3 regions of the Pseudoalteromonas sp. GutCa3 genome follow, and region 1 is predicted to be linked to each of the others. Evidence: predicted binding sites of a transcription regulator. Region 1 holds the regulator's gene; each other region holds the start of a gene.

The links. The regulator LexA, encoded in region 1, represses DNA repair genes until DNA is damaged. The targets are predictions, from matches to a motif close to TACTGTATNNNNATACAGTA.
Region 2: the regulator LexA is predicted to act here: its motif matches at 3,129-3,148, upstream of CXF64_RS17410 (YebG family protein).
Region 3: the regulator LexA is predicted to act here: its motif matches at 5,956-5,975, upstream of ruvC (crossover junction endodeoxyribonuclease RuvC).

The regions. Positions count from the first base shown of each region.
Region 1 covers NZ_PJBK01000014.1:71,146-82,075, forward strand. Annotated here, with positions in the region: gene CXF64_RS01330 (cytochrome c oxidase assembly protein) at 1-108, opposite strand, end outside; gene ctaD (cytochrome c oxidase subunit I) at 108-1,700, opposite strand; gene coxB (cytochrome c oxidase subunit II) at 1,700-2,842, opposite strand; gene lexA (transcriptional repressor LexA) at 3,326-3,943, opposite strand; gene CXF64_RS01350 (PaaI family thioesterase) at 4,111-4,551, shown strand; gene CXF64_RS01355 (hypothetical protein) at 4,552-4,932, opposite strand; gene CXF64_RS01360 (membrane protein) at 5,246-5,971, shown strand; gene CXF64_RS01365 (chaperone modulator CbpM) at 6,047-6,367, opposite strand; gene CXF64_RS01370 (DnaJ C-terminal domain-containing protein) at 6,367-7,335, opposite strand; gene CXF64_RS01375 (endonuclease) at 7,567-8,220, shown strand; gene CXF64_RS01380 (S41 family peptidase) at 8,321-9,940, shown strand; gene CXF64_RS01385 (hypothetical protein) at 9,940-10,311, shown strand; gene hmpA (NO-inducible flavohemoprotein) at 10,392-10,930, opposite strand, start outside.
Region 2 covers NZ_PJBK01000098.1:538-9,862, reverse strand. Annotated here, with positions in the region: gene CXF64_RS17420 (EAL and HDOD domain-containing protein) at 1-674, opposite strand, end outside; gene putP (sodium/proline symporter PutP) at 1,007-2,485, shown strand; gene CXF64_RS17410 (YebG family protein) at 2,760-3,077, opposite strand; gene CXF64_RS17405 (ComEA family DNA-binding protein) at 3,391-3,687, shown strand; gene CXF64_RS17400 (DUF6170 family protein) at 3,712-4,014, opposite strand; gene dsbB (disulfide bond formation protein DsbB) at 4,016-4,534, opposite strand; gene fadR (fatty acid metabolism transcriptional regulator FadR) at 5,077-5,790, shown strand; gene CXF64_RS17385 (peroxiredoxin) at 6,153-6,758, shown strand; gene CXF64_RS17380 (TonB-dependent receptor) at 6,817-9,325, opposite strand, start outside.
Region 3 covers NZ_PJBK01000088.1:8,785-19,714, reverse strand. Annotated here, with positions in the region: partial or broken gene CXF64_RS16070 (AAA family ATPase) at 1-169, opposite strand, end outside; gene CXF64_RS16065 (hypothetical protein) at 319-759, opposite strand; gene CXF64_RS16060 (Fic/DOC family protein) at 980-1,594, shown strand; gene CXF64_RS20850 (hypothetical protein) at 1,587-1,739, opposite strand; tRNA gene CXF64_RS16055 (tRNA-Pro) at 1,878-1,954, opposite strand; gene CXF64_RS16050 (arylesterase) at 2,065-2,688, opposite strand; gene CXF64_RS16045 (ABC transporter ATP-binding protein) at 2,689-3,402, shown strand; gene CXF64_RS16040 (ABC transporter permease) at 3,392-5,893, shown strand; gene ruvC (crossover junction endodeoxyribonuclease RuvC) at 6,024-6,548, shown strand; gene ruvA (Holliday junction branch migration protein RuvA) at 6,551-7,168, shown strand; gene ruvB (Holliday junction branch migration DNA helicase RuvB) at 7,176-8,183, shown strand; gene tolQ (protein TolQ) at 9,326-10,030, shown strand; gene tolR (protein TolR) at 10,017-10,445, shown strand; gene tolA (cell envelope integrity protein TolA) at 10,450-10,930, shown strand, end outside.

The DNA of each region.
Region 1 (10,930 bases):
CCCTGTTACATCACAAAACACGTCATACAAAGGTACTAAAGCAAAGGCAAAGGCAAACATGCCTATGCAAATAAGTACCAAACGTTTGAGTAGCGGTGCGTGTGTCATTACTTAATTACCGGCGGCGTAGAAAAAGTATGATATGGCGCTGGAGAGTCAACTTCCCACTCAAGCCCTTCTGCCCCTTCCCATACTTTTGCAGGCACTTTATCACCGCCACGCGCGCATTTAATTACCACAGCTACAAACAACAATTGCGATAAACCAAAGGCAAATCCACCAATACTTATGATTGCGTTAAAGTCGGCAAATTGAAGTGCATAATCGGGAATTCGACGCGGCATACCGGCAAGCCCTACAAAATGCATAGGAAAAAACAGTACGTTCACACTCACCAGCGATAGCCAAAAATGCCATTTAGCTAGCGTGATATTAAACATATTGCCCGTCCACTTGGGCAGCCAGTAATAGGCCCCCGCCATTATCGAAAATACAGCCCCTGTTACTAATACATAATGAAAATGCGCCACTACAAAATAAGTATCGTGGTACTGAAAGTCAGCAGGTGTAATTGCCAGCATCAACCCCGAAAAGCCACCTAAGGTAAACAGCACAATAAACGCAATACTAAAAAGCATTGGCACTTCAAAAGTTATTGAGCCTTTCCACATTGTGGCAACCCAATTAAATACTTTTACTCCTGTAGGTACCGATATAAGCATGGTCGCGTACATAAAAAACAACTCGCCAGCGACCGGCATCCCAGTGGTAAACATATGATGAGCCCATACAATAAAGCTCAATAGTGCTATGGAGGATGTGGCGTATACCATTGAGGCATAGCCAAAAAGTTTTTTACGAGAAAAGGTAGGTACTATTGTAGATATAATGCCAAAGGCAGGAAGAATCATTATGTATACTTCGGGATGGCCAAAAAACCAAAAAATGTGTTGGAACATCACCGGGTCGCCACCGCCTGCGGCATCAAAAAAGCTGGTCGCAAAATACTTATCGGTAAGTACCATAGTGACAGCGCCTGCAAGCACTGGCATTACCGCTATTAATAAAAAGGCAGTAATTAACCACGTCCATACAAATAAGGGCAACTTCATCCATGTCATGCCAGGGGCACGTAAGTTCACTATGGTTACAATCACATTGATTGCGCCCATTATTGAGCTAATCCCCATAATATGTACGGCAAATACAAACAATGCAGTATTATCATTACTGTATGTTGTAGACAGTGGTGCATAAAAAGTCCAACCAAATGCAGGACCCCCACCAGGCATAAATAACGATGCCAATAGGATTAAAAACGCAAACGGTAAAATCCAAAAGCTCCAGTTATTCATTCTTGGCAATGCCATATCTGGCGCGCCAATCATGAGTGGTATCATCCAGTTAGCAAGGCCTGTAAAGGCCGGCATAACCGCACCAAACACCATAATTAAACCATGCACGGTGGTCATTTGATTAAAAAAGTGAGGATCGACCAACTGTAAACCTGGTTGAAATAATTCAGCTCTGATCACCATGGCCATTCCACCACCAATTAAGAACATGGTCAGCGAAAAAATTAAATATAAACTACCTATATCTTTATGATTAGTTGTGTAAAGCCAGCGTTTAAAACCTTTAGCTGGGTGATGAGCATGATGAGCTTCATTGGCGTTAGGTTGTTCTACTATGCTACTCATTAGTTCGCCTCCACTTTGGCATCAAGTGCTGCCTGTATTTGACTCGGTTGAATAACATCACCCGTATCATTACCCCACGCATTACGTTTATAAGTAATAACCGCTGCTAATTGCTTTATAGATAACTGTTTGGCAAATGCTTGCATTGCCGTACCTGGTCGCCCATGGATAACTACATCAATGTGATCTTTTATATCGCCAAGCACTATCGGGCTGCCTTTAAGTGCAGGAAATACACCCGGTAACCCCATGCCAGTAGGCTGATGACATGCAGCACAATTGGCCATATATACTTGTTCGCCTAAAGTCATTAATTCTTCTTTCGGGAGGGTTTTATCAAGTAATGCGGCATCTGCTAATGCTGCTTTTTGTTTAGCTTGCTTTGCATCTGCAAGCCACGTTTTAAAATCAGCCTCAGATTTAGCGACCACCACAACGGGCATAAAGCCATGATCTTTACCACACAACTCAGCACATTGGCCTCGGTAAGTACCTTCTTCGTTTATGTTCGTCCATGTTTCGTTTATAAAGCCGGGATTCGCATCTTTTTTAACTGCAAAATCAGGTACCCACCAAGAGTGAATAACATCGTCAGAAGTCATTAAAAATCGTACTTTTTGATTTATTGGCAGTACGAGAGGTTTATCAACCTCAAGTAAGTAGTTAGGATTTTTATCTGCAAGATTCGCTATTTCATCTTGCGGGGTAGATAAAATAGAGTAGAACTCTACATCTTCACCCATATATTCATAATGCCATTTCCATTGCGAGCCTGTAATTTTAATAGTGAGATCAGCTTTGCTGGCATCTTCCATTGCAATTAGGGTTTTAGTGGCTGGTACTGCCATAGCAATTAAAATAACAAACGGGATTGCAGTCCAAAGTATTTCTACTTTAGTGCTTTCGTGAAATTGGGCAGGTACAGCCCCTTTAGATTTGCGGTGATGAATAAGTGCCCAAAACATAATTGCGAACACTATCACCCCAATCACACAACATATTATAAATATGGTCATGTGCAGCTGATATACATTATTGCTTATATCGGTTACGCCTTTGCGCATATTGTATTGGCTGTTAGCCAAAACTGGGTGCGAAAAAACACATAATATAAGCCACAAGGTAGAGGTCAGTTTACCCATGTGACGGCTCCTTTGATGCTATTGCGAATGCAAAGCGAAGAGGCATACGGCTTAAACGCCAATTCGTTATTTTTATTTTTTTAGTCAATCTCATTTAATATTGATTGGTTTTGCTGCGCCAACAACGTGTTTGTGTATATTGTGTGTTCTCAAAACTAAAAAGCTGTGAGTTATTATTAGCTCAGCACATTAATAATTAGCTAAAAAATGAACAACAAGCAAGTTTTAGTATAAAAAACAATCAGGTGATATTGAGTAATTAATAAAAAATCAGTAATCAACTAGGCAACAGGAAGTTTAAAATATGAGCAAAACAAAGGGGTTTAACGCATTCGAAGGGGGGAAATATAAGTGCAAAAAAGTTTACAGCTTAAATTGTCAGTGAGCTATTTATGCCCTATTTTTAGTGCGAATTTAAAACAAAAAATGCGTACTAATTAGTACGCATTTATAAAACTGCTTGTTTAAAAGCTATTTTTAAAGTCACATCCAATCAGCGTTTCTTATAACGCCAACGGCTAAGCCTTCAATATTAAAAGACTCATTCTCAAGATCTACTTCAATAGATTCAAAATCGTCGTTTTCAGCATGAAGTAATACTTTACGACCCGCTTTCTCAAGACGTTTTACAGTTACGTCTTCATCTAGGCGGGCAACAACAACTTGCCCGTTTTCAGCGGTTTGAGTACGATGTACAGCAAGTAAATCACCATCCATAATACCAATATCTTTCATGCTCATACCGTTAACGCGTAGTAAAAAATCTGCAGCCGGTTTAAACATTAATGGATCTATTTTGCAGTGACTTTCAACGTGCTCTTGCGCCAAAATAGGTGAACCAGCAGCAACACGCCCTATAAGCGGTAAACCTAATTGTTCTGGCTCTTCTTCTTCAATTAACTGAATACCACGGCTTGCACCTGGTTTCATTTTAATTGCGCCTTTTTTAGCAAGTGCTTTTAAATGTTCTTCAGCAGCATTGGCACTTTTAAAACCTAATGTTTGCGCTATTTCAGCACGTGTAGGAGGCATACCAGTGTCTTTAATAAAAACTTTAATTAGTTCGAGTATTTGAGCTTGGCGGTTCGTTAATGGTCGCATACAACTGGTTTTCCATACAGTACATTTAACTGTGAGTATATACAGTTAAATAAAAATCGCAAATTTAAATTAAGCCTTAAAATAGCCAAAGTAATTTCACTTGTGTACATTTTAGGGATATAACTAAAGCTAGATTTATAAATGATTAAAAAAGCAAAGGAGTCATTATGAGTATTTGGTACCAGCCCATCACTTTAGAGCTGTGTAAGCAGTTAGAACAAGGCATTGATGGCCAAGGAACATTAATGAAAACCATGGGAATAGAAGTCACTGAAATTGGTGATGATTACTTAGTAGCCACTATGCCGGCAATTCCTGAGCATCATAACCCAATGGGAATGGTTCACGGCGGTGCTAACGTTGTACTTGCCGAAACAGTTGCCAGCTATGCAGCTAACTTTGTTGTCGATTTTACAAAATTTTACTGCGTGGGGCAGGAAATTAGCGCAAGTCATTTAAAAGCATCTCGCAACGGCACTTTAACAGCAACGGCAAGAGCGTTTCATATTGGCAAACGTAGTTCAGTGTGGGAAATAAAAATTACAAATAGCCGCAATGAGCTGTGCTGCGTATCAAAAATGACCGCAGCAGTCGTAGAGCGAAGATAGTTACTTTTCGATTGGGTAAATTGTAATTTCCATACCCGCACCAATCGCAGATATACGTAGTAATGTATCTGCATCTAAGGCTTGATTAAAGCACTTAGGGGAAGTGCCCGATTCAAAACCAATATCAAACGTTCTACGTGAACAGCTTAACCATTGCTTTAGCGCGTTACGCGAACACGATTCAATAAGCTCACATATATGGTTTATTGCTTTGTCAGGCGTGTTTACTACACCTGTTGCTTCAATACGCGCTAATTGACGGTATTCGTCTTTGTCATAATGTAAAATCGTCGCGACTTTTTTCAAGTCTGCCACTAGCAAACTAATATCTTGCTTTGATTCAAGCTCAAGATCTACATTTAAAAATTGAATTTCCGACATCGTTTCGTATTTATCCTCTAATAATTTCATTGCAAACTTTAACGTAGTTTTACCGTTATACCAAATCAACTATGCTCTATTAACCACTTTATATAGATATTTCGCAGCTTTTAAGTATTTTTTAGCGTTTAAAGCTAGCTGGATATCAAACACTCAGCTCAATTAAACAAATAAGTCATGTTAGCAATTTAAGTGTAATCTTTTTTATTTTTAAATGATTACAGTAAGCTATAGTTTAAACTGCGACAAAATGTCGCAGTAACTAATCCCATTAATGTAATAAACTAGCCTCTAAAAATAATAAGACTAAAACATGAATAAAAAAATATTTAAGTATGCTCGCAAGTTACATAAATGGCTCGGTTATTTGCTCACATTACAAATTTTAGCTTGGCTATTAGGCGGTTTAGTCATGAGCGCTATTCCTCTTGATAAAGTTCATGGGGAGCATCTTGCAACACGTACTCTTAATAACCCATTTACGCAGGCTGATTATGTTGCCTCCCTTAACGATATTGCATCTCAGGTGGTTAATCCAACACAAATAATTTTTGAGAACTTTTTAACCACACCTATAATTACAGTAATAAATAAAGATGAACAGCAAAGCTTTAACGGTATAACAGGCCGGCCTTTTGAGCCGCCAACTAAAATACAAATTACCGCAAATGCTAAAGCACACTTACTTATTGATGCTCAAGTGACAAGCGCTGTACTGCTAAAGCAAGGTATGCGAGAAGTTGGATATAAAACCAATGTTTGGCAGGTACAATTTGACGACACATTTAACACAACACTGTACTTGTCAGAAAATAACGGCAGAGTTGTCACCGTTCGCAGCACACTATGGCGAATTTTCGACTTTTTTTGGATGTTACATATTATGGATTACGATGAGCGAGAGGATTTTAATAATCCGCTGCTTATTAGTTTTGCAGCAACCAGCGTACTTTTTTGCCTAAGTGGAATATTACTACTTATGCAAAACATACGACTAAAACGATTTATCCGAATTAAAAGTAAGAATAAATCAAAGTAGTCATATTGGTTTTTAAGAACTAGCGCACTCTCACCAAAGACTAAATAAGCCCTAGGAAGTACCCAAGGGCAGATTTTATTCCAAGTGTTTAAATCGACTCAAATGTCGCTTTAACATTTCGTTTTCGAAAATCAACTCATCACGCTCATCCAGCAATTGTAAAACTAAAGCTATTGCCGACCAATCTAACGAAAAGTCATGTTGAATACGGGCCGCTTTTTTAACTAAGGTCACTGCAGATACCGTAAATTGCCACTGCGTAACATGCTTCCCCTCAATTGGAACCGCAATATTGTGCTCAACTAGCTCATATAAAATTGCTTCGCTAATATCACTACTCAAACATAGCTCTTTGCTAGTAAGTAAATCATCTTTTTGTGTCACGATAATTTGCATTATGGCTTGCTCCAGTTATTACGGGGATCAAAGTGAGCTTTTTCGGCTAATTCTTCCCAAAGTTTTTTACTGGTATCATCAACAGATGTTGGATTAACAATTTTAAGCACCGCAAATAAATCACCTTTGGCTTTTTTACTCATTAATCCCTTGCCTTTAATACGCAAGCGTTGACCAGACTGACTATTAGATGGAATAGTTAATTGGATTTTGCCTGCCAACGTAGGTAAATTTATTTTTGTACCAAGAGCCGCTTCCCATGGTGCAAGAGGGACGACTATATTTAGGTTATGACCTTCAACATCAAATAATGGGTGGGGCACTAAACTAATTTGTAAGTACAAATCGCCATTTTGCCCATTCGCTGACCCTAATCCGCCTTGCCCTTTTAGTCGAATTCGTTCGCCATTTACTGAACCTGCGGGAATTTTCACTTTAAGTGATTTTTTAATTTCAGAGACACGACCACTACTATCTCGCTGCGGTAACATAAACTCAACAGGCTTAACGGTATCAACTAAAGTCTCTTCAAGAAAAATCGGGAACTCTATTTCCACATCTTGTCCTTTTTGCGCGCTAGCGGCGTTACTTCTGCTCTGCCCGGAACGATTGAATCCACCGGCGCCGCCAAACATTGAATTAACAAAATCAGAAAACTCTTGATCGGTTTGAGGATCGCTTTGCTGGTAATTACTTTGCGAAGAGGTATTTTTACCACCATAATGACCTTGCTGCTGACGAGCACGATTTTGCTGGTGACGACGTAACTCGTCGTATTTTACACGTTCTTCTTTGTTATGAATGACTTCGTAAGCTTCTGCTATTTCTTTAAACTTATCTTCTGCTTGAGGCTCTTTGCTTACATCTGGGTGATATTTTCTGGCTAACTTTTTATAAGCTACTTTAACCGCTTTATCGTCTGCATCAGGCGATATTCCAAGCACTGCATAATAATCAACAAATTTCATTTGCAATCCAAATCCCCATATTGAGTAAGCTTTAAGCATACTCCTTAACGTATAATCTTGTGTGGTTAAAATACGATAAATAGTAAGAAATAAATGAATAGTGAAAATAACTTTGAATAAAAAATTAATCGGACACTTTTTAGTAATATAAGTGCAGGCCTTAAGTTAACTTTATCTTTTATCTTCAAGGCTTTAAACTGCCTGTTCCTGTAGTTCACATTTGTGATGGATATGACTCGATTTATTCTGGCCTTACTGGCTTGTTGTGTGTGTTTTTCGGTATCTGCCGAACAATTTACCCGTTTTTCAACGGCTAAAAAACATTTAATTAAAACCCTCCCTGACAACGCCAAAAGTATTTACTGCGGTTGTGATATTAAAAAAGAAGGCAAAAAACTCATTCCTGATCCTTCTAACTGTGGTTACATTCCTCGAAATACACTTACCCGCTCAGGCAAAGTAAATGTGCGAGCACTACGCATTGAGTGGGAACATATTGTTCCGGCGTGGGAATTTGGTCATCAGCTACAATGTTGGCAAGATGGCGGACGTAAAAACTGCCGTAAAGTAAGTGCTAAATTTAGAAAAATGGAAGCTGATATAAATAACTTAGCGCCAGCTATTGGCGAAATTAATGCCGATCGCTCTAATTATCGTTTTGGTATGCTTAGCGAAAACGCCACACAGTATGGTCGTTGCGAAGTAAAAGTAAACTTTAAGCAACGTGTAGTTGAACCGCCTGTCTATGCACGTAAACGTATAGCCGACACTTACGCTTACATGCAGAAAACATACGGTTTAAAAATCTCTGATAAACAGCAAAAGTTATTTAATGCGTGGAAAAAGCAAGCATTTGCAGATACAAGTAGTGCGAGCAAGCTCTAAGCTTTAACACTCATTTACATAAATCAAAGTTATAAATGTTGAATAAACGAGCGAGTGTTGTAATATTTTAAACAACTTATTTACAAAAAAATCCTTAACTATGTTTAAAAATAATAAAACCTCGCTTGCCATTTTTGCAGCACTTTCGGGCTTTGCTTTAACGGGTTGTGGCGGCGGAGGCGGTATCGACTCTGCTCCAGTAGTTACCACGCCTATAGTTACAACACCTGTTAGTAGCAGCCCAACATGGACAGCGGCGGTATTTGAGCCCTCTAACGATTTAAAAAACTTTTGCGAAACCCCTCGTACGGGTAACGATCCCTTTAATAACAACAACCCCTACCCAGATCAAGCGGGTTCTGCCCTTTATGAAAAGCTTTGGCTTCGCTCTTGGAGCGACGAAACATACCTTTGGTATGATGAGATTGCCGATAACGACCCTGAAAGCTTTACAACAGTAGCCGATTATTTTGCCCAATTAAAAACAGAGCAGCTTACCGACTCAGGGGCAAAAAAAGATAACTTTCATTTTTCAGAACCTACTGAAGATTACTTTCAAGAAGCGCAATCGGGCGTTACTTCTGGTTACGGTATAAATTGGGCGTTTATTGGCGATACAGCCGACCGTATTTTACGCGTCGCTTATCTTGAAGATGATTCGCCTGCAAGCCAAATAGGCTTTCAACGTGGTGATACTGTACTTTCAGTTGACGGTGTTAGCATTAATACCAATACAGAGTCGGGTGTAGATACGCTTAACGAAGGTTTATTTAGTCCTACTAACGGCGACTCACATACTATTGTTGTACGCAGTAACGATGGCGCCGAAAAAACATTTAATGTAACCGCTGGCAATATTGAACAAACACCTGTTCAAAATGTTAAAACGATTACAACCGCAAATGGTTCAAGCGTGGGTTACATGCAATTTAATAGCCATATAAGCATTGCCCAAGAAGGGCTTATTGATGCGGTAAATAAGTTTAAAACCGATGGTATTGATGAGCTTGTAATCGACTTTAGATATAACGGTGGTGGTTTATTAGCACTGTCGGCACAATTAGCTTATATGGTTGCCGGTAATGCCAACGTTAACAACCGCTTTTATTATCAAACTCAACAAAACGATAAACAACCCGTTGATTCGCCCTTCCCATTTATTGATGAAGAAATAGATTACTCTACTTTTTTTAGCACAGGTGAAAACCTACCTGATTTAAACCTATCAAAGGTTTATGTATTAAGCACATCAGGCACCTGTTCGGCATCAGAAGCTTTTATTAATGGTTTAAAAGGTATAGACGCAGAAGTTATTTTAATTGGCGACACAACCTGCGGTAAGCCCTATGGCTTTACCCCAACTCATAACTGCGCAACAACCTATTACACTATTCAGTTTAGTGGCGTAAATAGCAAAGGATTTGGCGAATACGCTGCGGGTTTTACACCAACCCCTACTCCACAATTTGATGCTGATGTTCAAGGTTGTGAAATTGAGGACGACTTTGATCATCAGTTAGGCGACAGTGACGAGGCCGTTTTAGCCACCGCATTATTTCATGTTGAAAATGGCAGTTGTCCAGTTAGAACGGCTGCTGCAAAAGCAGAACCAGCTAATTTTTCAAGCTCTCGTGAATCTCTCATTCCTTTAAATATGCCGGTACAATTTACCCAGCGTAATATGGACTTAACTTGGCCAACGCTGGGTGAGGAAAGGTAATGGCTAAATTATTACTCCCATTAGCCACCTTGCTCGCTTTAGGCGGATGCCAAAGTGTAGATAGTGAGCCTGCTAAACCCGCTATATTAACGAGCGTTAACCCCAGCGTTATTACAACACTACAACAGGCAATTCAACAAGCTAAGGGAGGCACATTAGTAACACTTGCCGATTCGGTATTTACTAAACGTAGCGAACTGCTAATTGATCATGCAATGAGTAAAGGGTCTGATGGCAGAGTAATTATGGGCGCGCATAATATAAAATCTGAGAAGTTTATTTTGCAACTACGTAATAACCAATGCGAGCTTTACTATCCTAAAAAAGAGCTTACTACAGTACTTGAAGGTGTTACCTGTAAAGAGTTATAAGGCACTTTATTAATGTTTATAAATTAATAAAAAAGGCGCGCAGCATATCGCTGCGCGCCTTTTTCTATTTTAAAGCGTTATTACAAGTCTTGATGCGGACCAAACACTTCATAATGAATCTGCTCGTTTTTAACACCTAACTCAAGTAACTGGTTTTTTATAAATGCCATAAAACCGGCAGGACCACATAAGTAAAAGTCACCATTACTCAATGGTAGCTGTGCTTGTACTGCGTTTAGGTTCATTAACCCAGTAAAGTCAGCGCCCTCTGTCGCTTGGTTAAACCACGTCATTGTTTGTAAGCGGTTATAAACTGCATTTAACTCATTTAAATATTTTGAAAACGAATGCTGCTGAGTATTTTCGCAGGCATGTAAATACATAATCTCTTGATTAGAGCTGTCACTTAATAACGTTTCAAGCATAGCCAACATTGGCGTTTGCCCAACACCTGCTGAAATGAGTACCGCTGGGTTTGTGTTATTGCGTAAAAAGAAGTCTCCTGCCGGCGGGTATAACTCAACAATAGTGCCTTGCTCTAATGAGTGTAAATAATTAGACACCATGCCAGGCTTTGGCTGTAGCTCTTTTTTAACACTAATACGGTAGTTTTTAGCGT
Region 2 (9,325 bases), on a different contig from region 1:
TCAGTGATTTTCTTAAGATCCATATCAACACTTGATGTTTCGTAAAGTAATTCAGCTAATGCCATTTCTGATGGTGGTAGAGCCTTACTTTGTACCATTTCAGGTTTTGAGAAGAAAAATCCTTGGAAATAATCAAACCCAAGCTCTAAAGCTTGTTGGTAAATTTCATAGGTTTCTACTTTTTCGGCAAGTAACTTAATATGTGAGTGCGGTTTTAAATCGTTTAGAACCGTTTTTATTGTATCTATATCGGATGCTAAAAAGTCTATTTTAATAATATCAATAAATGGGTAAAAATGACGCCATACAGGTTGATGAATATAGTCATCAAGAGCAATAGTGTAACCTTTATCTTTTAAATCTTTAACGATAGCTAATAAACGCTTACCAGGCTGGATAGTTTCAAGTATTTCTACAACTATAGTGTCTTTACCTAGTAGTGTAGGGTAACCCTTTGATAGTGTTTCTAGGGTGAAGTTTATATAGGCAGGTTTATTGTCGGTTAAATCTTCTAAACCAAAATTAAACTGGCTACCCTCTATAAGTCGTGTTGTTGCTTCGTCACCATCTATATCGGGAAATACGTTATCAACGCCATCACGAAATAAAAGCTCATAACCGATAAGTTTTTTATCTCTATCTAAAATCGGTTGACGTGCAGCGTAAAAATACATAAACAGTTCCGTAAGAGTGATGTAATTGGGTATTGTAATAATATATGGCAAAAGATTCAAAATAGCATTACGTATATTTGCATGATTAATAAATTATCATTATAAATTAAGGTGTTTCTTCTATTTAATTTATTATATTTTACCAATTCGCTTTAAAATTATTCAACATGAGTATTTTTGTATCAGCTGGAAGCAACAAGTTGGAGATTTTATTGTTAGGCATGATATAGTCAGCGAGAATGGTTTTTATCCTAATAGTGTCTTTATTATAATATTTTAAGAGTCAATATTCGGATCAAGAGCCTGTTATTAATAATTATGCGGAGGCTAATTTGGAAACAGGAATGATTATTTCACTAGCATTATATTTTGTTGTAATGTTAGGTATCGGACTATATGCATATAAGCAATCTACTGGCGATGTATCAGGTTACATGTTAGGTGGACGAAATCTATCACCAAGTGTTGCTGCACTATCTGCAGGTGCATCTGACATGAGTGGCTGGATTTTAATGGGCCTACCTGGTGCGATGTTTGTTACTGGTTTTAGTAGTACATGGATAGCAATTGGTTTGGTGATTGGTGCTTGGTTAAATTACCTGTTAGTTGCACCTAGATTACGTGTGTACACTGAAAAAGCAAATGACTCTATAACAATCCCAGATTACTTCTCAAATCGCTTCAATGATAAGTCAAACTTATTACGTGTTGTATCAGCTGTTGTGATTATAGTCTTCTTTACTCTTTACACGTCATCTGGTGTTGTAGCCGGCGGAAAATTGTTTGAAAGCTCATTTGGTCTAAGTTATGAAGTGGGTTTATACATTACAACGGGTGTCGTTGTTTTATACACTTTGTTTGGTGGTTTTTTAGCGGTTAGCTTAACTGATTTCGTGCAAGGTTGTATCATGTTCATCGCACTGATTCTAGTGCCTACTGTTGCATACTCTTTACTTGAACAACCTCTGGAATCTACTTTACATAGTGTAAATCCAGATATGCTTAACTGGATTGGAGCAGGCTCTGCATTAGGTATTATTTCTGCAATGGCATGGGGTTTAGGTTATTTTGGTCAACCACATATCATCGTTCGTTTTATGTCGGTACGTAGTGTTAAGGATATGCCTAAAGCTCGCCGTATTGGTATGACATGGATGATTGTTGCTGCCCTTGGTGCTGTTGGTACTGGTATATTTGGTGCTGCTTATACTTATGAAAATAATATTGTAGTTGAAGATCCTGAAACGATTTTCCTAATTCTTTCTGAGTTATTGTTCCACCCACTTATTGCTGGCTTTTTACTAGCTGCAATTTTGGCTGCTATCATGAGTACTATCTCATCGCAATTGCTAGTAAGCTCAAGTTCATTGACTGAAGATTTATATAAAACATTTTTACGTAAAGATGCTAGCGACTTTGAATTAGTTACTGTTGGTCGAATTAGCGTTGCATTTGTTGCCCTGTTTGCAATTTATTTAGCGTACGATAGAGATAGCTCTATTTTAGACCTAGTAAGTAATGCATGGGCAGGCTTTGGTGCTGCTTTTGGACCACTTGTATTGTTTAGCCTTTATTGGAAACGTATGAATTTTGCTGGCGCCTTATCTGGTATGTTAGTAGGTGCGTTTACAGTGCTTGTTTGGATTTATGGTCCGTTTACTATTAATGGTGAAAGTTTAAGTAGCTTTATGTATGAAATAGTACCTGGCTTTATTTTAGCGAGTATCGCAATTGTTGTTGTTAGCTTAGTAACAAAAGAGCCAGAGCAAAACATCACTGCTTTATTTGATGAAGTAGAAAAAGAGCTTTAAATAGCAATTACTATTCATTTCAAAATGAGTAGTAAGTAATACCAATCCGCGATAATACTTAATCATTTTGCGGTGCTAAACGTGTTGCTACCGGCGTTAAAAAATTATCATTTAGAACAACTAAATATCAAATTTTTGCCTAGCTATCAACACGTTTTTCCATCCTCAAAATAGATCACTTAATTAAGCGAATTGGTATAATAAAAAAGGGAGCAACTAAGTTGCTCCCTTTTTTATTTAGTTTGTCCCGTCCGAGGAGAGGGCAATCTACGAGTTAACTTGCTTTTTTATCGTTGTTATCTTCAATTGATGCAACGTTATCTGACTTTTTACTTTTTGCTGGCGCTTTGGTAACAACTGGATCTTTGCCGCCCTTTAATATGGTCATAAAGTCATCTTTGCTTTTCGCTATTTCTAAGGCAAGTGATTCAATTTGTTGCTCACTAAGCGGTACGTCTACCTTTTCTAGCATTAGCTCAAGTGATTCTGCTATATCGAGCATCTTGTCATAAGCATCAGCTTCTTTTTTGGTAGTAAACGTCATACGCTCGACTCCGTTTCGTTCTACAACATATTTAACAACAACAGCCATGATTTCTCCTGCAAAATTGCTTGGCACTGTGGTTTGTAAAAACCATTAGATTACTGTTTTTATGTACAGTAATGGTTTGGGCGTAAATTTGCAAGCGCGAAGTATTAATTTTTAGGTGTCTTAAATTTGACAAAAAACGGTAACTTTACTTTAGTTAAGCAATCACTTGTTGTACCAGCTGCATTTTCAGGATTTCGGATCATAGTGATAATGCGTTTAGGTACACTTTAAATGATGAGCTTTTCAGTTCCTTACTTTTTGGTTTTCCTGAGCAACATTCAAAATTAAGAAAAGAAGAATAGGGACAAGTTTGATGAAAACGTTAAAAAATTTATTCATAATAAGCTTATTATGCTTACTACCTGCAACTACCGTATATGCACAATTATCGGAAGTAACTAAGCAAATGCCTCAAGTTGAGACAATTAGTATAAATAATGCCGATGCAGAGATGCTTGCTAAGCTACCTGGTATAGGTAAGAAAAAAGCGCAGGCAATAGTGGACTTCCGTGAAGAAAACGGCGAATTTAAAAGCGTCAGTGATTTATCGCAAGTTAAAGGAATTGGTAAAAAACTATTAGCCAAATTAGAGGGGAAAATTTCACTTTAATAGCAGTAGATAACAATCAGGGCGCTATGCGCCCTGATTAAATTGTTTTAATGCATCGCTTAAGTGTTTTTTAGCAAAGTTGATTTCAATAGGTGTTGTTAAAAGTGGGTAGCAAAGTCCGCCGAGTATCAAAAACGGGATTAATATCCAACCTTTAAATACCGTGAATATTAAAAATAGTGGACTTAGTAATATTAATTTAATAATACGCAGTAACACTTTATCAGTTGGCGATAACATACTTAAAGAAAGTGCTATTACGTCTTGGCGCTTGCGTACTTTTAGATGTTTAAGCTCATCTAATTGGCTTGAAAAAAATGTAAACATATCAAATCGACTTTTTAATTAATAAACGGCCAATAACTATAATAAATAGTGTTAGTGAGAAAATCCCAAATATAATTTCCATCCAAGCAGGCATGCTCAAACCAACAAACTGCCAATCTATATTTCCACAATCCCCGGTCGCCTGAAAAAAGCTAGGTATCCATTCATGTAACGGCATAAACGATGGGAAGTTTGGTTCAAACTCACAGCTAAATGCAAAAGGGTCTGTGGTGGTTTGCATATCAATATGCTCGCGAGCAATTAAATATCCCCAAACACTCGATACACCCCAAATTACATACGCTAATATACGAACTGCTTTGCTCTGTGGTTTAGTAGAACCTACAATACCTGCGCCTAATAGACCCAGTACGGCTGTACGTTGATATATGCACATTATGCAAGGCGCCAATCCCATTTGGTATTGAAAGAAAAGGGCGGTCACTTCAAGTAAAAAAACGATAGCTGTAAATAAAAGCCACGGGGTACGTTGGGTGGGTAATTGCGCAAGCCAGTTCATAAAAATTCCGCGTTTAAATAAGACGTTAGATTATGACCTAGGATAATGTATGCGGCAACAAAAAGGAAAAAAAAGCTACCGAAGTCGCTTTTTATAAGATGAAATTTTTGACCACTCAATGCAGCCTCAGCAGAGGCTACATGACGCTCGACTTAGTTCCCATTGATACATAAGCTTAGTTATATCGCTTACTTATACAACATTGGTACATTGCCTAATCAATTCTTTAAAGTTGCGGTTAGAACGCTCTGTTGCATAGGTGTTCCTTTTTAATGTACTTATGTGTTTTAAGTTGATTCAGCTAGGTATGGTGTAAATAAAATATCAATAATTACAATGTACCTACAATGAATATTGCTCTGTATATTTATACATTGTAGCGATATTAGAGAAACCTAAATTTTATTATTTATTAATCTTTAATTTCTACTCATTTGCTTATTAATATACCTGACTTTACTTGTTAGTTATGCTTCGTCTGGTACAATCAGTCAGTTATTCGTGTAAAACGATGAGTGTTGATTAATTCGAGTGGGAACTGGATGAGAATTTTTAAAGCGAAAAGCCCAGCAGGATTTGCTGAAGAATATATAGTTGAATCTATTTGGAACGGCGATTTCCCTCCAGGTTCAATTCTACCTGCCGAGCGAGAACTTTCAGAGTTAATTGGTGTAACAAGAACGACCTTGAGAGAAGTATTACAGCGTTTAGCACGTGATGGTTGGTTAACAATTCAGCATGGTAAACCAACAAAAGTAAATAACTTTTGGGAGACGTCTGGCTTAAATATTCTTGAAACACTAGCGCGCTTAGATGAAGACAAGATGCCAGAGCTGACAGATCAGCTTTTATCTGCACGTACTAATATTAGTGCTATTTATACACGTGCTGCAATTAAGTTGAATCCTGAACGTGTAATTGAAATTTTATCACAAAGTCATGAGCTAGAAGACACTGCGCAGGCATTTGCTGACTACGATTATAAAGTTCATCACGAATTAGCCGTTGCGGGTAATAACCGTATTTATGTATTAATACTCAACGGTTTTAGAGGTTTTTATTCAAAGATTGGTTGTCATTACTTCTCTGATGCCGGAACTCGTGAACTTGCTCGTCAGTTTTATAAAGATTTAACAATCCTGGCAGAAAATAAAGAGCACGATGGTGCTATTTCGATGATGCGTAAATACGGTCATCAAACAGGTGAGATTTGGCAAAAAATCCGTGGCGATATGCCCTCAGATATAATGGATTAAATCTAAACGAGAAGCCTGCATTTGCAGGTTTTTTTGTACCTGTAAAATTAATATCACATATATGAATTTTTAAACAATTTAATGTATTAACCCTTCTTCAGTAACGTCAAAAGCTCTACCTAATTACAACGTGATTTACACTTCAAAATAGACCTATTATTCAAGCAGATTAGTGCAAGTTGTAAGTGTTCGTTATTTTCGATTGCTCACATCGTTAAATGCGATTGTTCTTTTGTAGTGAATAACTCTAGAATGCCAATTAATTATATGTGTGCTCTATTGGTTTTTAATTTTTAGCGCCCATATAAGTACCAGCATTGCGAAAGCAATTGAAAACAAACTCAAAATATTTGGAGAATAAAATGGGTGTATTAGTAGGCCGCCAGGCACCAGACTTTACCGCTGCAGCTGTTCTTGGTAACGGTGAAATTGTAGATAGCTATAACCTTCATGAAACAATTAAAGGTAAAAAAGCAGTTATCTTCTTTTACCCACTAGATTTCACGTTTGTATGTCCTTCTGAACTTATTGCATTTGATAAGCGTTTTGAAGAGTTTCAAAAGCGTGGCGTAGAAGTAATTGGTGTTTCTATCGATTCACAATTCTCACATAACGCATGGCGTAACACTGCTGTTGCAGACGGCGGTATTGGTAAAGTTCAATACGCACTAGTTGCAGATGTTAAACACGAAATTTGTAAAGCGTATGACGTTGAGCATCCAGAAGCGGGTGTTGCATTTCGTGGTTCATTCTTAATCGACGAAGAAGGCAATGTACGTCACCAAGTAGTGAACGATTTACCACTAGGTCGTAACATCGACGAAATGCTTCGCATGGTTGACGCGCTAGCGTTCCACACTGAGCACGGTGAAGTATGTCCTGCTGGTTGGACTGAAGGTAAAAAAGGTATGGACGCAAGCCCTGAAGGCGTTGCTAAGTTCTTATCTGAAAACGAAGGCGAGCTATAATTTAGCCCTTAGTTTTAAATAAAAAAACCGCCAATTGGCGGTTTTTTTGTGTCTTTAATTAGAAAGAAAAACTTACTTTAGTGTACAAGTAGCGGCCACGAGGGTTATGCACAGCTGATGCATAACCGTATAAATCGCCATCGCCATCACCAATTGCAAATGGTGGCTCTTCATCAAATAAGTTATTAACACCTAAAGATATTTTAGCTGACTCAGTAATACGGTACGACGTTTGTAAATCAACAAGCGTTTGCGAGTCAATCATACGTGAAGTATTGCTATCAAAGTCTAAATTGCCATCAAAGTCGATATCAGGCGTATCTTCAAATTCACCTACATAACTGATATTTACATTGGTGTTAAACTCACCAATTTCCCAGTTGGTTGAGAAAATAAAGCGATGCTCTGGGTAGCCATATTCACCCGTGTAATCACGACCATCTTTTTCAAACTTATCTTGATATGCCCACTCTAAATTAAATTTAAGTAAACCTAAGTCATCAAGAGAGTGGTTATAGTTTGCTGAAACATCAACACCAGACACTTCTTGCGATGATAAATTTTTAAATGTGCTGTGTATTTTTTGTATTGTGCCTAAGCTTGCTCCGCCTGTAGGGGCTAAACGAACACATACGGTACTATTTTGGTTACCACATTCTGCAGCATAAATTGGACCAAATTCTTCTTCATCGATTTTGTTATCTTGAGTAATACTCCATACATCGACACTTAAACCAAACTCAGCTGTAGGTGCCCAGATAACGCCCACGTTCCATGATTCTGACTCTTCTGCTTGTAAATCAGGGTTACCAGAGAACTCAATATTGTAATCAAGTGCTTGGCAATCTAATCCTGTTTGTTCACAGCGCTGTGTATCAACAAAAAATTGGCTTTTTTGTGATGGACCTAAGCCTATTTGCGCTAATGAAGGCGCTCTAAAGCCTTGCGCCCAAGAACCACGAACCGTTACTTCATCAGTCGGTGCCCAGCGCAGAGCTATTTTTGGATTTGTAGTTGTACCAAAGTCGCTATAATCATCGTAACGACCGGCTAATTGTAGTTCGAGGTTTTCAGCAAGTGGGATTGAGAACTCAACATATGCAGCGTATTGTTCACGATCAGCAGAAGCTGATACTGATTCAGTACCAAATATTAAGCCACGTTGAAATTGATCATCAGGGATATCATTTACATCTTCTTCACGGTACTCAATACCGGCGGCCATCATTACAGCTTCGCCACCAAAACTAAACGCTTCACCTGTAATGTTAGCGTCAAAAGAGGTCATATGAGACTCACCGCGACGCACTAAGCTAGTTGTGATTCTGTCAATTACAGCTGGGTCGTTATATGTGCCACCGAATGGATTATAGTTACCGGCATCAATTTCTTGTTGTAAGAAATCGGTGCGTACCCAGCCTTGTGTACGATCGCCTGTTTGTAGTGATTTGCTGCGACCTTTTTGTACCGCTGTCTCCCAGCTCCAATCGTTTATTTCGCCTTTTAACCCTGCAACAAAGCGTAAGGTGTCTGACTCAATGTCCCATTGGCGAGCGCCTGCATCTACTGTACGGTAACGACCAATTTGAATGTCTTCACCAAATGGATTGTTTGGGTGATTAGCGGGTACCGTAAGGCCTGCATCTTCATCAAGTGGTGTTGGTGCACCTGCAGCGACAGAGCTGTTATGCTGAACAGCCATTTCTAAAAAGCCAGTAATGCCGTTATCAAAGCGGTATTCAAATTGTGAAATAGCGCCTACACGCTCAGATGCTGGGGCAACATATCCATATGGGCCGTAATCAAATAAACAGCTACCACTTGAGGTTGCATTTTCAGCAGGACAGGCAGGGTCGATTGTTTTAACGCCATCCACATAAAAGTAGCCTGGGAAACCACGAGATGAACGGAAATCTTCACCACCATAAGGTGCTTGGTTTGCAGTGCCAAGGCTACCCATTTCATCAGAAGAAAGAGATGTGTTTTTAAAGTAATCGATAATAACAGATGCACTACTTTTTTCGCTTGTTGTACCCCAAACTAGGCTTGCTGTTGTTTCTTCATAATTTGGGCCATCTGTACCGCCATAGCCTAGGTTAATCTCAACACCATCAATATCTTTCTTTAAGATAACGTTAACTACACCCGCTACTGCATCTGAGCCATAGATAGCTGAAGCGCCATCTTTTAGTATGTCGATACGCTCAATAGCAGAAACAGGAATACTGTTAATATCTACAAATGAGTTGGTGATACCTTCAGCAAAGGCACTAATTGATACACGGCGACCATTAATTAGTACCAGTGTTGCATCGGCTCCTAAGCCACGTAAGCTTACTGCAGCTGAACCGTTAGCGGTTGAATCTTGGTTGTTACCACGAGTAGAGAAAGTACCGCTACCTGCTACAGGCATTCTTTCTAGAAGTTGCTGTAAATTATCGTAACCCATGTTTTCGATTTCAGCTCTACCGATTGATTGTACCGGAGAAGGCCCTTCAATATCAGTTCGCTTAATACGAGAACCAGTAACCTGAATTCGCTCTACTTTTTTAGCTTCTTCTGCTGCG
Region 3 (10,930 bases), on a different contig from region 1:
TACCAATTATTGCACTGCAATCTAAGCCTTGGTAGTAATCAAGTTCACTCGGGGAGGACTGCAGAGTTAATTTTCCCTTGAAATAGTTACAATTGTGAGAACTATTGATCCGTATATCAATATTTTCTAGTGCTTTATGGTTTTCAATGTAGAGAAAAGCTAACTTCATTCAATTATCACTAAAAGGCTATTTTAAACAATATTTTAACTCTAACAAAATGTAGTTTGCTAGTGAAGAAGGTATAAAGTAATTTTGTCTTTATTTAAATAAGTAATAAAGAAAATGCTTAGGGCGTTCAATGTTCTCTTATTCCTTAGTTACCTTAAATATACCTCAGTGATTTCTGGTCTAAAATGCCCCATTTCTTGCGAAACGGTTCCTAATGCTATTTGATATGGATATTGGTTGAGTATCAGCTCTAATAGCCTTTCTTGTGCGTAGCTATGCCTGAGTCCGTGTGCACCATTTGAAAATAAAAGCGTAGGGTTTGATGCTTTATTAAATGAATCAGACCACTTTTTACCACCTCGAATATCGTAAAGCTGTAAGTAGTTTATTTTTCTGTCAACAACAGTGGCAGGTTGTTTAAGTTTTCGAAGTTCTAATTTAGCTGATAAATTGTAAGGTATTAGGACTTCGCGTGTTAAACCTCCTTTACCTGTCACTGTATATAGCACGCCGTTTCTGCCAGACCATTTTGAATCAAAAGCTGGCCGTTTATCTGCTTTGCGCTCTTCAACTTTGGCTATGGTCAACAATTCATGTGCACGAAGCCCCGCAGAGAATGCTATTTGTGTTGATAATGAGTATTAAGATGTTTGGTGCTTGATTATCTTTAAGTTTGCCATTTAGTTTTATTGTGGTATTTAATATTTGGTGACTTATTAAGCTTTGACTTACATAAAATGGGCAACGCTAAAGGTTACTTGCATTGGTTGGTACGCACTTTTACACTCATTATTTTACTGGTTCAATAAAATGTCTAAATACGAAAGTGACTCTGTTGAAGCGCAATATCAACCTGGGTCTGAAAGGCTAGTTTTAGCAAACAAGTTAGCGATTGTTGATGAAACGGAAATGGATGATATTGAAGCCGTTCTTTTAGTTAAGCTATATGAAAAAATTTTTACGACGACTGACTCAAAAAATGGTACATTTTCTTTTCAAAATATTGCTAATTGGCACAGGCAGTGGCTAGGTAATGTATACGAATGGGCAGGTAAAATAAGAAGTATTGATATGGGCAAGGGCGGATTTCAGTTTATGTCGCCTTTACAAATTGAGAAAAATATTAGGTTATTTGAAGGTGAGTATTTATCTCGATTTAATAATTTACCAGAAATGACAGATGAAGAGCTTGTGTCATTTATAGCGCAGAGCCATGTTGAGTTTATTTTAATTCATCCATTTCGTGAAGGTAACGGTAGGATAAGCCGTTTATTAATGGATTTTTTGTGCAGTAAAGCTGGTAAAGGAACGCTTGATTATAGCTTGTGGGACGAGCATAAAGACTTTTATTTCAAGTCAATTCAAGCGGGTGTAAATAAAAATTACCAACACATTGAAAGGCTTGTGAGAGATATAATTAAATAGCGAGCGAAAGAGACTCATATTTGAGTTTGTTTGCTTTTAGCTTTTTCTCTATTGTTTTAACTGTTTCGCCAGTTTCGATGGCAGTAGAGCTAGCAACAGATCTTAAAATCATACTCTTTGTGATTTTTTTCTTATTTTCACTCATTTTACCGCCTCAAATAAATTTAGATCTGAAATTAACCTTACACCTAGACACTCGTGATATCAATTAACGTTGAAAGTATTATTTTACGGAAGAATTGAAGGCTCGGGATTAAATTTAAATCTAAGATGTTGATTTAATTGGTCGGTATGGAGAGATTCGAACTCTCGACCCCTGCCACCCCATGACAGTGCGCTACCAAGCTGCGCCACATACCGATTTGTATGCAATAGTACGTGTATTTTTTTAAAAATCAATAAGCGATTGTTTGTTTGGGTGTTTATTACGCAAGAGACCTAAAAAGGCACTCTTGCGGTATATTAATTGGCTAGTCTTTATTTAACCACTTTTTGATCGAGTCATACATCTCATCTCGTATTAATGGTTGAGCTTTTTTGTTAGGGTGTAAACTATCGTTTTGCATTAGCTCAGGTTGACCAGCAACATCGAGCATAAAAAAGTTCATTAAATGCGCATTTGTTTCTTCGCTAACGCGCGAGAAAGTGTCTGTAAACATTTTGCTGTAACGCGGACCGTAATTAGGGGGAATGTAAATCTCCATTAAGGCGGTCATCGCATTAGCTGCTTGGCTTTTTTGAATAAGAGACGTTAAGTTAGTTTGCATTTTTTTGACTGGAAAACCACGTAAACCGTCATTAGCACCTAGCTCAATAAGTACATGAGTGGGTTCGTATTGCTCAAGCAATGCATCTAAACGGCGTAGGGCTCCACCAGATGTTTCGCCACTAATACTGGCGTTGATAAGTTCAATGTCGGCGTGTTCGTCATCGTATTTATCTTGTAACAATTTTACCCAGCCTTCTTCTTGTTGAAGTCCGTAGGCTGCGCTTAAACTGTCACCGAGTATTAAAATCGTGTTGTCGGCTGCTGCGCTCAGCGGTTTGATAACTAAAAATAAAATGAATACTAAACGAAGGATTGAATGAGTCATATGTCAGCGCTTTCTCAATTAAATATAATTCAGGTTAATGGTTTGTCTAAAGTAGTCTCCACCTTTGAAGGCGAGCTGCCCATCCTCAGTGACATCAGCTTTAATGTCAAGCATGGCGAGTCTGTTGCTATTGTTGGCACGTCGGGCTCTGGTAAATCAACGTTACTCAGTTTATTAGCAGGGCTGGATACCGCAAGCAGCGGCGAAATATTTTTAGATGGCGAGCCATTACACAATTTAGATGAAGAAGAGCGTGCTGCACTGCGCGCGGCTAAAATTGGATTTGTGTTTCAATCGTTCATGTTAGTACAAAGCTTAACTGCACTAGAAAACGTTATGCTACCAGCAGAACTTGCTGGCGAAAGTGATGCAAAAGAGCAAGCAATTGCATTACTTGAAAAAGTAGGCTTGAGCCATCGAATTGATCATTACCCGTCGCAACTCTCTGGCGGTGAACAACAGCGTGTTGCTATTGCGCGAGCATTTATTGGTACACCTAAAATACTGTTTGCTGATGAGCCTTCGGCTAATTTAGACAGCAAAAACGGTAAAATGATTGAATCCTTATTATTTGATTTAAACACGCAACACGGCACCACGCTTATTTTGGTTACTCACGATGAAGGGCTTGCACAAAAATGTGAGCACACTATTCAAATAGAGGCGGGTTTACTGGTAAAAAGCCAAGTAGAGGACGTTGCTAATGTGGGTTAAGTTAGCGCTTAAGTTATTTTCGCGAGAATTTCGCCGTGGTGAGCTAACAGTTATAAGCGCAGCTATCGCCCTTGCTGTTTTAACCGTGCTTACACTGTCTATGGTTACTGAGCGAATAGGGCAAAGTATTGCGCAAAAAAGCAGTGCTTTTATTGCAGCAGACCGTGTACTTGCAAGCGATCATGTTCTCGACACTGCTTTTATTACTAAAGCACAGAGCCAAAATTTAAAAACGGCGCAAATGGTGTACTTCGACACTATGTTGTTTGCCGATGATGAAATGCAGTTTAGCTCAGTAAAAGCGGCATCTAATGCGTACCCGTTAAAAGGGCAGTTAAAAGTTAAGGATACCTTAACAGGTGAAACTAAGGTTGCTAATAGCGGGCCAACGCCTGGTAATGTGTGGCTAAGTGAATCAGTATTTTACAGTTTAAATATTGATATAGGCGCGCAAGTAGAGCTTGGCGCTGCATTATTTAATGTTTCAAAAGTTATTGTAGAAGAGCCCGATGCGCCATTTAATGTATTTTCGAGCAGCCGTCGCGTGCTTATTAATATTGACGATGTGGCAAAAACCGAAGTTGTGCAGCCAGGTAGTCGTGTTTATTATCGCCAACTTTATGCAGGTAGTGAGGCCGATATAAATAGCTTTTACGAGTGGCTTAAACCACAAATGAAAGAAAACCAACAATGGTACGGCGTTAAAGACCGTCAATCACCTATTTCAAATAGTTTAAACCGTGCAGAGAGCTTTTTATTACTTGCCGGCCTATTAGGTATTATTTTAGCCGCAGTGGCTATAGCCGTTTCAGCAAAACGTTATTGTGAACGCCAATACGACCCAGTAGCGATGATGAAAACGCTAGGCGGTAGCCGTTCAATGATCCGCAAAATATACATGCTCCATTTATTGCTTGTATGTGCAATGGCGGTAAGTATTGGGCTGTTAATTGGTTATGGCTTGCAAGAAATAGCAACAAGTTACTTATCGAAAAGTATGGGCACAGAGCTACCTTTAGGTGGCTTTAAACCTTGGCTGGTGGCTATAAGCACTGGCGTAATTTGTGCCGTTATGTTTTCTATTAAACCGTTATTTGATTTATTTGATATTCCACCGCTTAGAGTGCTGCGCCGTAACTTAGGTGACAAGTTGGCAGTAAGTCGTGTGCATTTAGGCATGAGTGCGCTAACCGTGTTTTTATTAATGTGGTTATTTAGTAACAACATAAAAATAACGCTTATTTTGTTTATATCAACACTTGCGCTAATTGGTGTGTTGTTTTTGATATCTAAATTAATATTTGGTGGCGGTCGAAAGCTTGGCTTAAAACCAGGTAACAGTTGGTCGCTTGCAATTGCATCTATTCAAAAGCGTGCAAATGTGAACGCGGTACAGTTAATTAGTTTTTCGTTAGCGATTAAATTACTGCTGTTTTTAGTGGTACTTAAAAACGACATGATATCTGATTGGCAGTCGCAACTTCCTGCCGATGCGCCTAATGCGTTTTTAGTTAATATTACGCAAAATGAGCTTGAGCCAATTAATGAATATTTAGCTCAAAAAGATATTCAAGTATCAGAGTTTTATCCCACTATTCGTGGGCGCGTAAATGCGGTAAATGGCGAGTTGGTAGCACGTTCTGTATCGCTGCAAGACAACGAGAAAAAAGACGAAGAAGCACGTGCAGGTATTGGCCGCGAGCTAAACCTTACATGGCTTAAAGATGTGCCTGACCAGAATGAAGTAACACAAGGCACGTGGTTTGGTAAAAATGCGATGGCTGAAGCCTCAGTAGAGGAGTCGATGCTTGAGCGTTTAGATGTTGAGATAGGCGATACGCTTACATTTTTAATTGGTTCGCAGTCGTTCGATGCTAAAATCACCAGTGTGCGCAAAGTTAATTGGGCCACGCTTAAACCTAACTTTTTTATTATTTTAAGCCCAGATGTACTTGCAGATTTTCCGGCAACGTATATTTCGTCGGTACGTATAAACCCAGATCAAAAGCGTGATTTTAGCCAGTTATTGCGTACTTACCCTACTATTACAGCGATTGATATTGATAACTTTGTTAAGCAAATACAAACAACTATTTCGCAAGTATCACTCGCCATTGGCTTTGTACTTGCAATTGTTGTGCTGTGTGGCGCGCTTGTACTTATATCGCAAGTGCAAGCTAGTTTAGGTGAGCGTATGCAAGAAATTGTCATACTGCGAACGCTTGGGGCTAAAAGCCGATTAATTAAAAACGCGACCTTGTACGAGTTTTTATTACTCGGCGGTTTAGCTGGCTTAGTTGCTGCATTTTTTAGTGATATAGCGCTTTTAATTGTGCAGCAACAAATGTTTGATTTAGCAGGTAAGTTACATCCGCATATATGGATTATTGGTCCGGTAGCTGGCGGTGTATTTGTGGCTGGTTTAGGCTATTTAATGATTGCCCGAACACTTAAACAAAATACCCAAGGATTAGTGCGTGCCCTAGGGTAAGCTTAAACTAACATGCTCCTTCAAATGCCCACCTAACACGTGGGCATTTTTGTTTTTCTTTGTACTGGTAATTTATACAGTGCTCTGGCATTATTAGCGTAATTTAAAAATAATAACAATGGAGTGCTGTTTGGCCATTATTTTAGGGATCGATCCTGGTTCACGTTTGACCGGATATGGCGTTGTTGCCCACCAAGGTTCTAAGTTTACATACTTAGGCAGTGGTTGTATTAAGTTAGCCGATCATCCTTTTCCGGTTAGGCTTAAAATGATCTACCAAGGCATTACACAGCTTATTGAACAGTTTTCACCAGAAACTTTTGCCATTGAAAAAGTATTTATGGCGCATAACCCCGATTCAGCTTTAAAACTAGGCCAAGCTAGAGGCGCGGCGATTGTTGGCGCTGCAATGGCCGACTTACCTGTATTTGAATACTCAGCTAGGCAAATTAAGCAAGCAGTAGTAGGCAACGGTGGTGCAGATAAAACACAAGTGCAACACATGGTAAAAAATATTTTAAAACTACCAGGTACGCCACAGGCCGATGCAGCTGATGCACTCGCTATTGCGATTTGCCACGCTCACTCAGAACAAAATTTAATTAAACTAGCGGGTAGCGCAAGCAAAACCGTTAGAGGACGTTTAAGGAAATAACTATGATAGGCCGCTTAAATGGTATTTTAGTCGAAAAACAGCCACCAGAAATATTACTCGAAGTAAGTGGTGTCGGTTACGAAGTACAAATGCCAATGACCTGTTTTTACGATTTACCAAAAATTGGTGAAAACGCGATTGTTTACACCCACTTTGTAGTGCGTGAAGATGCTCAATTATTATTTGGTTTTAATAATAAAGTTGAACGCGCCTTGTTTAGAGAGCTATTAAAAGCAAATGGCGTTGGGCCAAAACTTGGCTTAGCTATTTTATCGGGCATGTCGGCAAAGCAATTTGTAAGCTGTGTAAATAACGAAGACTCAACGTCGCTAGTTAAATTACCGGGTGTAGGTAAAAAAACAGCCGAGCGTTTAGTACTCGAAATGAAAGACAGATTAAAAGATTGGGGTAATGATTTATTTACGCCATTTAGCGACAGTGCAGTAATAGAGCCAATGAGCGATGCGACAATAGCTAATAACGCAGCCGATGATGCCGTATCGGCACTGCTTGCATTAGGTTATAAATTGCCACAAGCTCAAAAAGCAGTAAAATCGATAAGCAAACCCGATATGTCTACTGAGGTTCTTATTAGAGAATCTTTAAAATCAATGTTGTGAGTAACCCATGATTGAAGCGGATCGCTTAATTGATGCGACTGAAAAAACAAATGAAGACTCTATAGATCGTGCAATAAGACCAAAACTTTTAGCCGACTACAGAGGCCAGCCTCATGTTAAGCAGCAAATGGAAATTTTTATTGAAGCTGCCCGAACCCGTGGTGAAGCGCTCGATCATTTATTAATATTTGGCCCACCAGGGCTTGGTAAAACCACGCTTGCAAATATTGTAGCCAACGAATTACACGTAAGTATTAAAACAACATCCGGCCCTGTACTTGAAAAAGCAGGTGATTTAGCTGCGTTACTTACTAATTTAGAAGAAGGCGATGTACTGTTTATTGATGAAATACACAGGCTAAGCCCGCAAGTTGAAGAAATACTGTATCCAGCAATGGAAGACTACCAGCTTGATATAATGATTGGTGAAGGCCCAGCTGCGCGTTCTATTAAATTAGACTTACCTGCATTTACACTTATTGGTGCCACTACGCGAGCAGGCTCGCTAACATCGCCACTGCGTGACCGTTTTGGTATTGTGCAGCGATTAGAGTTTTATTCTGTAGAAGATTTGTCGCACATAGTAGGGCGCTCTGCACATTATCTTGGTTTAGAAATGTGTGATGATGGCGCAACCGAAATTGCACAACGTTCACGTGGTACACCACGTATTGCAAACCGTTTATTACGCCGTGTACGCGATTACACACAGGTAAAATATGACGGCACAGTAAACGCCGAAGTAGCTAAGCAAGCGCTTGATATGATTGATGTAGATAAAAGTGGTTTTGATTATATGGATCGCAAATATTTACTCGCCATAATTGAAAAATTCATGGGCGGCCCAGTAGGACTCGACAATGTAGCTGCAGCTATTGGTGAAGAGCGTGAAACAATAGAAGATGTAATAGAGCCGTTTTTAATTCAGCAAGGGTTTATTCAGCGTACTCCGCGTGGGCGAATAGTGTCTGACAGTGCATATCATCACTTTGGTTTACTTCCTAAAAAAGACTAGCCTCATCATATACATTACTTGCTGTGGTTTATTGCGCAGCAGGTAATTGACTTAGTACCCCTTTCTTTCAAATATTTATACGGCTGGTATTTTACCCAAAACCTCAGCACACTGTTGCAAATGTTATTTCAAAATACTTATACGCTTTATAGTTAACTGTTAATTCACAGGGCGTTAAGACTCGCGAAGCTATCCTGCGTACCATTCAAACTAGTAACCGAATTACTTATTGTAAAATAGGTAGGGCAATTATTAGTTTATAAATAATACCAATCTGCTTATATATGGGGTCTATTTAACGTTAAGAAAATTACGCTAGAACTAGGCAAAAGTTTTTGTATCTAGTTGTTCTAAATAAAAAATTTTTAACGACGTTATAGTGCAATTTAATTCGTTAAATTGATCAAAGATTTATGCAGGTTGGTATAAAATATGTAGCGCACCAAATTGCAGGCAAAAAAAAGCCCGCAAAAAATGCGGGCAAACAACAAGTTGAAGGAAGTAATCCAGGGAACTACGTTTTACTGAATTTGGTTTTATCCAGAAAGAGTAAAACAATGTAATACGATAAAATATCCTATTACTAAGAACTTGGCTTAATGAAACTATCTCATTCGGTGCGCTAGTTCGGTATGGGAGAATAATACGTAAGATCATCTTTTTGTTCAAACTAGAAAATTTGTATTTTCAGATTAGAAAAACTAATTCGGTGAATTTTATTGTTGTTTGAATCTTGCGCGTTAATTAATCGTTAAATTTATAAGTTAATGAAATTTCTAGCTTAAGTAATTTCTTTTGATGTGGCTCGGTATTAGTTTTACTGTTACGTGAAGGTAAGGCTTATAGGTTTTGAGTGTTTATGCTCTTATTTTGAATAAACGGCGCATTTTATGACGTTTTACTTATATATTTACGCATATTTATTGTTAGCGAGTTTATTTAAAAGATTAAATAAAATACTGAGGCAAAGGGAAATGCCAACTAAAGCTGTTTTTTAACGTTTTTTGTTGCCTATTCATAGCAATACCGTTGTCAGCTTGAAATGGACTAGATACACTAGATGCAACTTTTGACCGTATAAACGGTCATATTTACACAAATTAACCAATTTGCCGTATTTTGAAATTACTTAGGAGTTTAACGTGGGATCAGGGCTTAATTTTTTAGACCTAATTTTAGAAGCAAGCTTGCTTGTTCAGTTAGTGATGTTAGGGCTAGTTGCCATGTCTGTAATGTCGTGGACAATTATATTTCAGCGTAAAAAAGCAATATCAGATGCACTATCAAATGCTAAGAAATTTGAGCAAAAATTTTGGTCTGGTATTGATCTAAGTAAATTGTATAACGAAATATCGTCACGCAGCGGTCAGTCTCAAGGTATTGAAGCCTTATTTACTTCAGGCTTTAAAGAGTTTGCTCGTCATAAAAAGAATACATTTCAAAGTGCGAGTATTGTTATGGAAGGGACGCATCGTTCTATGCGTGTTGCGCTTTCTCGTGAAATTGAAAAAATTGAATCTAGCTTATCGTTTTTAGCAACGGTAGGTTCTATTAGTCCGTACATCGGTTTGTTTGGTACAGTGTGGGGTATTATGAATGCCTTTATTGCACTAGGTGAAGTTAAGCAAGCTACATTACAAATGGTAGCACCCGGTATAGCAGAAGCACTTATTGCGACTGCTATGGGTTTATTCGCGGCAATTCCGGCCGTTATTGCTTATAACCGCTTTTCAAACAGTGTTGAAAAGCTTGAGTCTCACTATATTAACTTTATGGAAGAGTTTGCTAATATTTTACACCGTCAAGCAGCTACACAAATAGAGGCACAAGCGAATGTATCAGCGTAAAAAGCGCCGTCCGGTCGCAGAAATTAATGTAGTACCTTACATTGATGTAATGTTGGTATTACTTATTATATTTATGGCAACAGCACCGCTTATTACACACGGTGTAAAAGTTGATTTACCTAAAATGGAAGAGTCTGATTTAGTTGATACTAAAGATACTCCTCCCATTATTGCTTCAATTGATGCAGAGGGTAAATATTATGTAAGCGTAGGTACTGATCCTGAAGAGCCTATGGAAGCACTTGATGTTGCTGCGGTTATAAAATTACAGTTAATGAAAAACCCTGACGTGCCAGTTATGATTAAAGGCTCGGGTAAGGTGTCGTATCAAGAAGTATTATTACTAATGGATTTTTTGAAAAATGCAGGCGTACCATCAGTAGGATTAATGACTGAATCCTTTGAGGGGAAGTAGCTGTATGAATAGTTCAGTAGTAAAATCGATAGTACTTCATTTAGGCATTGGTGGTTTTTTGTATGCGTCTGCAAACATTCATCCGCCAGCACCTAAAGTAATGGAGGTAACGCTTAATTCGGCTATACCTACGCCAGATAAAGCAGTATCAGCCGTTACAGTTGATCAAAAACAAGTTGAGCAAAAAATTGCTGAGCTCCAAAAGAAAGAAAAAGATAAAAAAAGTGCTGAAGACAAACGTATCCGCGATTTAGAACGCAGAGCGGCAAATGCACGTAAGCAACGCGAATCTGAATCTAGGCATATTAAAAAGCTAGAGCAAGAACGTAAAGCTAAAGAAAAAGAAACAGCCGAGGCGCAAGCACAAGCTAAAAAAGCACGTGCTATTGAGCAAAAAGAGCGCGCTAAAGCTAAGCAAGCCGAAAAGCAAAAGCAAGAAGCTGAAAGTGCAGCAAAAGCTGCTGCTGACAAGCGTAAAACCGAAG